2 regions of the Gluconobacter japonicus genome follow, and region 1 is predicted to be linked to the other one. Evidence: predicted binding sites of a transcription regulator. Region 1 holds the regulator's gene; the other holds the start of a gene.
What was found. Region 1 encodes LexA, which represses DNA repair genes until DNA is damaged. Its sites were predicted from a motif close to TGTTCTANNTANGTTC; they were not measured.
Positions count from the first base shown of each region.

Region 2: a site for LexA is predicted at 2,159-2,174, ahead of HKD32_RS11810 (ImuA family protein). Genes of this name have one in related genera too.

Region 1 is NZ_JABCQN010000003.1:339,939-344,653, forward strand. It holds gene eno (phosphopyruvate hydratase) at 1-583, shown strand, start outside; gene HKD32_RS08055 (FtsB family cell division protein) at 721-1,050, shown strand; gene rpmG (50S ribosomal protein L33) at 1,153-1,320, opposite strand; gene lexA (transcriptional repressor LexA) at 1,628-2,353, shown strand; gene HKD32_RS08070 (hypothetical protein) at 2,406-3,011, opposite strand; gene pgsA (CDP-diacylglycerol--glycerol-3-phosphate 3-phosphatidyltransferase) at 3,113-3,715, opposite strand; gene uvrC (excinuclease ABC subunit UvrC) at 3,824-4,715, opposite strand, start outside.
Region 2 is NZ_JABCQN010000006.1:48,700-53,414, reverse strand. It holds gene HKD32_RS11815 (Y-family DNA polymerase) at 1-1,464, opposite strand, end outside; gene HKD32_RS11810 (ImuA family protein) at 1,355-2,140, opposite strand; gene HKD32_RS11805 (hypothetical protein) at 2,266-2,538, opposite strand; gene HKD32_RS11800 (SOS response-associated peptidase) at 2,933-3,559, shown strand; gene HKD32_RS11795 (hypothetical protein) at 3,573-4,667, opposite strand; gene HKD32_RS11790 (hypothetical protein) at 4,673-4,715, opposite strand, start outside.

The DNA.
Region 1 (4,715 bases):
GGGTGATGATGTCACGTTTGCGCTTGATTGCGCTGCGACTGAGTTCTATGCCGACGGCCGCTACAACCTGAAGGGTGAAGGCAAGGAATTCGATTCTTCCGGTATGATCTCTTACCTGGAAGACCTGACGAAAAAGTATCCAATCGTCTCTATCGAAGACGGTCTTGCTGAAGATGACTGGGAAGGCTGGGCAGAACTGACCTCACGTCTGGGTGGTAAGCTCCAGCTCGTCGGTGACGATCTGTTCGTGACGAACCCTGAGCGTCTGCGTCGTGGCATCAAGGCTGGCACGGCCAATTCCCTGCTCGTGAAGGTGAACCAGATTGGCACGCTGACGGAAACGCTGGAAGCTGTCGAGACGGCTCACAAGGCTGGCTACACCTGCGTGATGAGCCATCGTTCCGGTGAGACGGAAGACGCTGTGATCGCGGATCTGGCTGTTGCGACCAACTGTGGGCAGATCAAGACGGGTTCCCTCTCCCGCTCTGATCGTACGGCCAAGTACAACCAGCTAATCCGTATCGAGCAGCAACTCGGTAGCGCGGCACGTTATGCAGGTCGCAGCATTCTCAAAAATGCCTGACCAGAAAGCCGGCCCCTTTTGGGGCCGGTTTTTTTTGGAAAATAATCAGGTGTCTTTTGACATGAATGATTGTTTCGCTCTGTCTCTCTGAGGTAGGCTGTCAAAACGTTTGAAAGCCAAGGGAGACTGTACCCCGCGTGAGACCTCTTCGACTCATCAAGCGCGCCATCCGTACGGTTGCGCCGCCAGTCCTGTTTCTTTCCCTAACGGCTTATTTTGGCTGGAACGCTCTGCACGGAGCGCATGGTATTCACGCGTATCAAGATCAGCTCGTTCTTCAGCAGCAGGCTCTTCAGGCACAACAGGATGCCAAGGATGAGCAGGCTGTCTGGCATCGGCGGGTGCTGGCTCTGAAAGAGAAGGCACTTGATGCTGATATTCTCGATGAGCGGTCACGGGCTATGCTGAATCTGACTCGGAATGGGGATATTGTTGTGCCCTATAGTCCGCACGACAAGCTTTTCTGAGGTCAGTTTTTGAAAGAACCGCTTAATCGGTTCTTTTTTGTGGGGGCAACAAAAAAGGCGACCGTAAGGCCGCCTTTTTAAACTCGTATGATCCGCGAGGTCTTACTTGATCTTGGCTTCGCGGAAGGTCACATGCTTGCGAGCGACCGGGTCATACTTACGGACTTCCATCTTGCCCGTAGCAGAACGTGCGTTCTTCTTCGTGACATAGAAGTAGCCGGTGTCAGCCGACGAAACGAGACGGATCTGAATAACGTTGGTTTTTGCCATGATACCCTCGGGCTTGCGCCGTCCTGATGCCGCTCGCAAGTGTCAAAGCAGCAGGTTGATCTAGTTCGGCGCACCATGCTGATTTGTCTGTCTCAGGTCAAGGCTTTCTCGTGAAAATCCGCTGATAACGTGTCTTTTTTCGGAAAAATAATCAATTTTAGCCGCTAAAACTCATGTTTTCAGGGCATTGACGTCCTTGTGGTCCGGTAAAGAGGAACCTATAAAGAACAAAAGGGAGATACATGTTGGTCATGTGTTCTGCCTGTTTCCAGATTATGCCTCCACCGAGGCGCACAGGAGCGCCTGTATGCTGACGCGCAAGCAGCACCAGCTTTTGCTATATATTGACGAGCACCTTCGCCGGACCGGGTATTCTCCCTCTTTCGACGAAATGAAGGATGCGCTCGAGCTCCGCTCCAAATCAGGTATTCATCGCTTGATTTCCGCTCTTGAGGAACGGGGCTTCCTGCGTCGGCATCATCATCGTGCCCGAGCGTTGGAGGTTCTGCGTCTTCCTCATATGGGAATGGATGCGCCCCATGCCGAGAGCACTGTTGCGCAGGCTCTATTCGTGCCGACAGTCGTCGAAGGTGGCCGTCAGGCTATGGAGGGGGCTTTTTCGGAAGCGCCGCGCTCGCCCGTCGAAGATGTGAGTGTTCAGATTCCTCTCTACGGGCGTATCGCGGCAGGTCTGCCGATTGAGGCTCTTCAGGATGAGAGCACCCATATTCAGGTACCCTCTTCCCTGCTTGGCACGGGTGAACATTATGCCCTGACCGTTGCAGGCGATTCCATGATTGAAGCGGGCATTCTGGACGGAGATATGGCGATCATTCGCCGTGGCGAACTCGCGGATAATGGCCAGATTGTCGTGGCTTTGATTGATGGTCAGGAAGTGACACTCAAGAAACTGCGTCGGCGTGGTTCTACGATCGCTCTTGAAGCTGCCAACCGGGATTATGAAACCCGCATTCTTCCGGCGTCACGTGTTCGCATTCAGGGGCGTTTGGTAGCGCTCTTCCGTCAGTATTGAACGTGTATGGTTCCTGTAAGTCCGCGAGGGCCTTCAGGAACCATTATGCAGATTAATGTTTCGGGGCAGCTGGAATGCCGCGGACAACCCGTACCGTTCCGTCAGGAGCGATGAGCGTACTTGTGCCATCTCCGTTTGGAATGATGATTGTCTTGTCGGGGTTTTTTGACAGGAAATGGGGCGCGTTATCTGGAACGCTTGTCGGAAGTGCCGGGATGAGGTTGCTTCGATCCTGAGACACACCATAACGTGTATCCGAACTTTCTCCAGCCGATATGCTTGCCCCTGGTTTCATCTGATGTCCCATGGACCCCAAAGCACCAGAGCCGGCAATTCCTCCCATAAAGGTTTTGTCGATTGAGGCGCCGCCGAAATATGTCGCAGGATCGCCCAGAGCGCGATTGAACACACTATCGGGGTTTTCAACATCTTTCAGGGTTGGCAGAGGCTGAGGAGAGCCAGGCCATATATTGCCGCCTTCCGGAAGGATCGGCGTGGAGGCAACTGTTTCCCCGCGAGCACGACGCAAGTTTTCACTATCCCCGTGTGGCGCGTTAGGATTGCTGCCTGACCACAGAGCTGTATCGTTCAAAAACTTGCCCATGCCCGAACAGCCACTCAGGGCGAGAGGTAATGCCAGTAGAGCGGCCTTACGCATTGCATACTCCCATAAGGTCGATCATTGACCTTTAGCGATCATTGCGTGAAAGCGCCAGATGATGGGATGATAACTGCAATAATAATCGTGCACAGTCCAGATCAGGATACGATCTTCGAGGACTTGCGCGGATCAGATGCCATCATTCTGGAAAGGCCAACTGTAAGGTAGCCCCAGCCACTGAGAACTGTTGGAATAACTGAGATCCACAGCAAAATACCACCAATCAGCGTGGCGGGCAGAAAGGACAGATGAAGAGCGGCAGCGGCCTTGTCTCCACCAATCAGGAAGCCAATGGCGACCATCTGGATGCCGGTCTTCCATTTTGCCAGACGGGTAGAAGGAAGGGTTTCCCGCTGGGAAGCCATGTATTCACGCAGACCGCTCACAAGGATCTCGCGCAGCATAATAATGATCGCGGCGTAGAGCGAGAATACCGGAAGAACCGTCAGGCCAGCCAAAGCCAGTAGCAGGGCTCCTACCAGGAGCTTGTCCGCGATGGGGTCCATCATGCGCCCCAGTTCGGACAGCATCTGCCACCGGCGTGCCAGAGCACCATCCAGATAATCCGTGATGCAGGCCGCCGTATAGACAACACAGGCTGCTACATTCCCCAGTGCGGAATGCAGGGCTAGCAGAGCGACCAGAACTGGAATGGCCGCTATGCGAAGCAGGGTCAGGACATTTGGCAGATCAGTGAGCATCGAACGCAGTCTAGAACAGTTTGGCTGGTTCCGGTATGCGCCAATCTGATCGGGATGTGTGTATTTTTTGTGCCAAAAGGAGATGGAGCCTCGATCCTCACGGAAATGTCAGCTTTGCGTCCGGAGCCATTCAGGATGAAAATGTCCGTATATGGCTCTGGCAATGCCTGAACTGATTCCTGGCGCTGTTTCAAGCTCTTCAAGGCTGGCCTGTCTCACACTTTTTGCAGAGCCAAAGTGATTCAGAAGAGCTTTCTTGCGAGCACCGCCGATTCCCGGAACGTCATCCAGTTCTGATTTTCGCAGTCCTTTGGAGCGCCCTGCCCTGTGTGTTGTGATGGCAAAGCGATGAGCCTCATCGCGTAGGCGCTGGAGGTAGTAAAGAACCGGGTCTCGCGGTGGAAGCTGGAATGGGGGCTGGGTTTCCGTAAAGAACCATTCTCTGCCCGCGTCCCGATCCGGCCCTTTGGCAATCGCCACGATGGGAATGTCCGTCACGCCCAGATCATTCAGGACCGCGCGGACTGCATTGAATTGCCCCAGCCCGCCATCAATCAGTAGAAGATCCGGCCAGTCTTCGGGTCTCTCGCCTTCTTCCCTGTCCTTGCTAAAACGACGTTCCATGACTTCACGCATCATGCCGAAATCATCCCCGGGAGTGACAGGCCCTTTAATGGCGTATTTCCGGTACGATCGTTTTTCAAACCCTTCCGGGCCGCCCACGACCATGACACCATAAGGCGCCTGCCCCATGATGTGTGAGTTGTCATAGGTTTCGATACGTTTGGGCGTTTCTGGAAGGTTGAAAACCTTCGCTACACCTTCAAGAAGCTTTTTCTGGCCCGTATTTTCCGCAAGCTTCCGTTCCAAGGCTTCGCGCGCGTTCAGGGCGGCGTGATCGACGACATTCTTTTTTTCGCCACGTTGCGGAAACGAGATTTCAACCTTCTGCTCACGCCGGATGCTAAGGGCTTCCTCAACAAGTTTCTGTTCTGGCAAG
Region 2 (4,715 bases), on a different contig from region 1:
AAACAGCCACAGGCGCAGGCCGGTCGTGGTCTCGACCTGCCAGTAGTCGCGGATCGCGCCGTAGTTTTCGGCGGTCTGCCACCATTCGCCCAGCAGTCGTTCGGGGCCATCGGCCGCAGAAATGCGATGCGTCTGTCTCTTCAGGACGAACTGGCGGGGCGCACCGTCCGGAAGCAGGGCAGTCACCTGCACCCGGACGGGCAGATCGAACAGAATGTTCGGCCGCGCCCAGAGCATCTGGCCCGCGAAAGGCGGTTTTGCCATGTTGCCTGGAGAAACGCGAGACTGTCCGTCTTCTGGCCAGGCGGAAAACCGGGGCGCAAACTGATAGACGGCTGCAACACCAGGACGATTGATCAACCGGTCGATGAGGGTCGCGGGCACCGTGTCGACCAGACGATCCTCTGGGTCTGAAAGTACCGGGCGAGCGGGGCCGGCTTCTATGGGCTCGCTGGCGCTGATGGTGAGGGTGACAGCCTCGATGCCAAAACCGGGTTCAATCCGGGAAATCTGATCCTTGAGGAGGCGGAGGAGGCGGGGCATGTCTGAGGTCGGATCGGACGTGCCGACACGGATGGCCTGGACCGTGTTATCCACACGGACACAGAGAAAATCGATCTGCCGTGCGCCTTCGCCGCGACGTGACAGCAGGACGCAGGCTTCCGGCACGAGAGCGTCGATGACGGTCGCAATCGCCTCGGCTGTGCCGATAGGCTCGACAAGCGAGCGCGACAGGGAGATCCGGTCTCGCACCTGAACCACGCTCAGCGGTCTTGCCTGAAAGCCAACGGCTTCATCCAGACAGGTGAGAAGCTCCGCGCCGAACCGCTTGGCCAGAGGCGCGCGGGGAAGGGCTGCAAGCGCACCAATGGTTGTCAGTCCCAGACGATTGAGACGGGATGCTGTCTCCGGGGCAATTGGCAGGGCCGAACAGGGCAGCCGGTCCAGAGCCTGTTTCTGCTGACCAGGCGGGATGACGCAGGCGCCGTCGAGGCGCGAGCGTGCCAGAGCGCGCGAGGCCGCCGCGCTGTCGCTCAGGGCCAGAGAACAGGCATGACCTTTCTCGGAAAGGCGCGTCCGGACAAGAGACAGCATGGCCTCTTCACCACCATAAAGATGGGCACAGCCAGTTGTGTCACTGTACAGGCCATCCGGCGCATCCAGAGCGGGCAGGGGCGACAGCCACAGCAGCCAGCAACAGAGCTCGTGAAGAGCCGCATCATCGGCGTCAGTGTCCTGCTCGACGCACAGGAGGTCCGGCACAAGGCTCCGTGCCTGGGCCAGCGATTGGCCTGGTCTCAGGCCCGCTGCCAGCGCCACCGGATTGACGGCCGTGAGCGTCTGGCGGTTGTGCTCAGGCGCGTGCACGACAAGCGGGCGATCGGGGGGGTAATGATCCTGCTGGCAGAGCTGAAGGCGCTCGGTGCGCCAGAAAGGAAGCCACAGGGCGAGGAAGCGGCGCATGGTCAGGACAGTCGAGAAGCCAGTGGGCAGGACGTCCTCCACGCACCCGCAACAGCGAGACGGAAAGACGGCGGGGGCCGGGAAGCGGCAGAACCAGTCCCGGCAAACAGAGAGGGGCTGAAGGATGAGAAGTAACCTGCCAGCGTGTGGCGCAGGCACAGGGGTCCTTTCCGGATGAGCGGGAGACGCTGACAGAGCGCAGGAAGAAGCCAGTATTCCCGCTGCTTTCGGCAGCCAGATTCAGGCGACGCACTTCTGTCAGGGAGGGGATATGCGGACCAGCTATCACGACAAGGGCTCGCTCGGGACCGCGCAGGATATCCTCGGCCACAGCCAGAACACTGGCGTCATCGCTCTCAACGCAGATCAGGTGTCGGAGCGAGATCCCGGTCTGGTGCAGTCCCCAGGCATGGAGCTGAGGGGGGACCGCCCCCAGCCAGAAAACAGGCTGGCCACTGCGCGCGAGCAGAGGCAGAAGCAGGGCGAGGCTGGAACCAATTTCAAGCGGATCGGGCACCAGAATCTCATGCAGGCTAGCGGTTTTGAGGCCACCGCCTAGATGGTCATCGACCGGCTGCAGGCCTGTTGGCAGCACCCGGAAAATAGAGTGAGGCAGGCTCCGACGCTCGAGGCATCGGACCTGCTCGCGCAGACGCGCCAGCGCGTTCGAAGTCATGACTGTTCTCCTTGACGAGAACAGAAAGAGAACAAACGAACACAGGACGCAAGTTAATTTTTTAGAGAGATCGCTGCGTAAGACAGCGTTATCACTCCGCCCAGCAGGCTCAGAAGCGCGGCTTATCAGCGCATTCTGAGCGTTGTCAGGGTTTCGTTCGCGGTCGTCACCTCACCGATAAGGACGACCTCGTTTGACTCTGTCTGCTCGGCCAGCAGATGCGGAAGGTTGTGCACAGCGTCGGCAGCAGCCTGAATGGCCGAGAGTACACGTTGATGCTCAGGGGAGAGCGTTTCGCTGGATCCGAGTACGCTCTGAGCTTCGGAACGGATGTTCAGAAGAGCGCGGGACAGAAGGTGAAAAGCTTCGGAACGTGTAGTGCTTGTCGGTGTGGTCATGGTCGTCTCCTTTAGCGCGCCTCAGTTGCTGAGCTGCTTCAAGGAGCACTTTACCGATGACCTATGTGAGTGCGGCATGAGGCTAAAGGCTGCCGAGTGCAAAAGACCAAATCGAACTAACCGTATTCAGCCAGCATCGGGGCATAGGAATAATTAGCCAGAAAGGCGGTTCCTAACCGTGGATTTGTGGACAGCCGCCTGAAGGCGGTCACTCACGCCCCGGAGACAGCTCTGGCGAGCTGACCACAGGGCGTGGCTCTGCCCACAAGTCCACCGCACAAACAACAACAGCTTTTATTTCTTCTGAAAAGGAAACACAGGCGGACCGATCGGTGTTTTTCTTCTGAGAGCCAATTCCGAATAGGACACCCTGCTTCAGAGCAAGGAAGCGATCATGTGTAATCTGTATGCCCAGACGTCCTCACAGGACGAGATCCGCGCCATTGCGGAGGTGCTCAATGACCACACGGGCAACCTTCCCTTCATGCCCGATATTTACCCTGATTACGTGGCCCCGATTGTGCGCCACGGGCAGAACGGCCGAGAACTGGTTCTGGCCCGGTGGGGTATGCCGTCTCCGGCGTTTGCCCTTAAAGGACGCAAGGTCGACCGGGGTATCACTAATATTCGTAACACGGCTTCTCCACATTGGCGGCGTTGGCTCGGGGTGTCCCATCGCTGCATAGTGCCATTTACGGCTTTCTCGGAACAGGCGCGACAGGATGACGGGTCGTTTCATCCGGTATGGTTTGCAGCTGATGCCACGAAGCCGCTCCGCTTCTTTGCCGGGATCTGGACGTCCTGGACCTCGGTGCGCAAGCTCAAGGAAGGCGAGGTCACGGCCGATCTTTTCGGTTTCCTGACCACCGAAGCAAATGGCGTAGTCGCGCCCTATCATCCCAAAGCCATGCCCGTCATTCTGGAAAGCCGCAAGGAGATCGAGACCTGGCTGACGGCTCCCACTCCGGTCGCTCTGCAACTCCAGAGACCGTTGCAAGAGTCATCTCTTGCGGTTTTCTGACCAGATGAACGATCTAGCTCGCCATCTTTCCTTTGAGGCGAGCGATGAGCCGGGAACTTCGCATCATGGCTTCATCTGCCTGATTCATGGCAGCAGCCAGATCCTCATAGTCGAACTGAACCGGGTCCAATCGGGTTGGAGGCGGGAGCTGTGCACTCTCTTCCGCCAGAACAGACTGTGCCGTGAAAGGATCATTCTTACGCGGACGCCCGCGTTTTCGGCCAGGAACGGGTCGGTTGGGCGGTGTCACAACATCGCGGAGGGAGGCCATTCCGGCAAGACCGAACAGGCGATGAGCCGCCCGGTGCGTGACTTCTACAACAATGCCCCGGTCCTGGAACACGCTGAGAAGCTGCAACGCGCTTTTCAGTGACATGCCGAGACGATCCGCCAGCATGGACGCGGACACGAGCGGCTGGATCGCCAGCATATTGATCGCTTGGGGTGCGCGCGAATGCCGACGTTGCGCGCCGCATCTCTCAAGCGCCTGCCTCCTGGCTCGCTCCAGCTGACGGAGGAGATCGTGTGCCTCACCGACTTCTGCCAGAAGAGCGTCGAGCCAGTAGCACAGCCAAGAATCAATTTCCCAGGGCGCGCCAGGTGTGAGCGCTTCGATGCCGGTCAGGATCAAAGGCGTCCGGAGAATATCGTAGGAGGACCGGTAGCGGCCTAATGCTGCGCAGAAGGAAGCACGGGGACGACCGGACCCTAGCCAACGATGAAAAGCGATCCCTGCATTGAGGATAGGTCCCCAGCCGGATGACTGGTCGTTCAGGAACGCTTCGGCTTCGGCAATGGCACTTGTCTGCATTTCATCCGGGTGAGCATACCAACGCCAAAGCGTAAATGCATGAGAGGCAGCATCCACGGTCGTGCCACGCTCGAAACTGTCCTGCCCGATCACTTTCGGAACTAGACCATGCAGTTCAGCGACGAGATACCAGGGATCAATCATCCAGCCATCGACAGCGCAGTGACGCTGGATGGCAGTCAGGCGTTGTCGGAACACAACAGCAGGCGTCACTGATGCCCCTCTCAGCGCCTGGTCCAGACGTCCCAGTTCGAGACTGAGACGGGTCAGTCTTTCAGCGAACGGAGGAGCAGCCACTTAATCTACGAGGCGTCGCTCTTGGAAACGTCCGCAGCATAAGAGTTC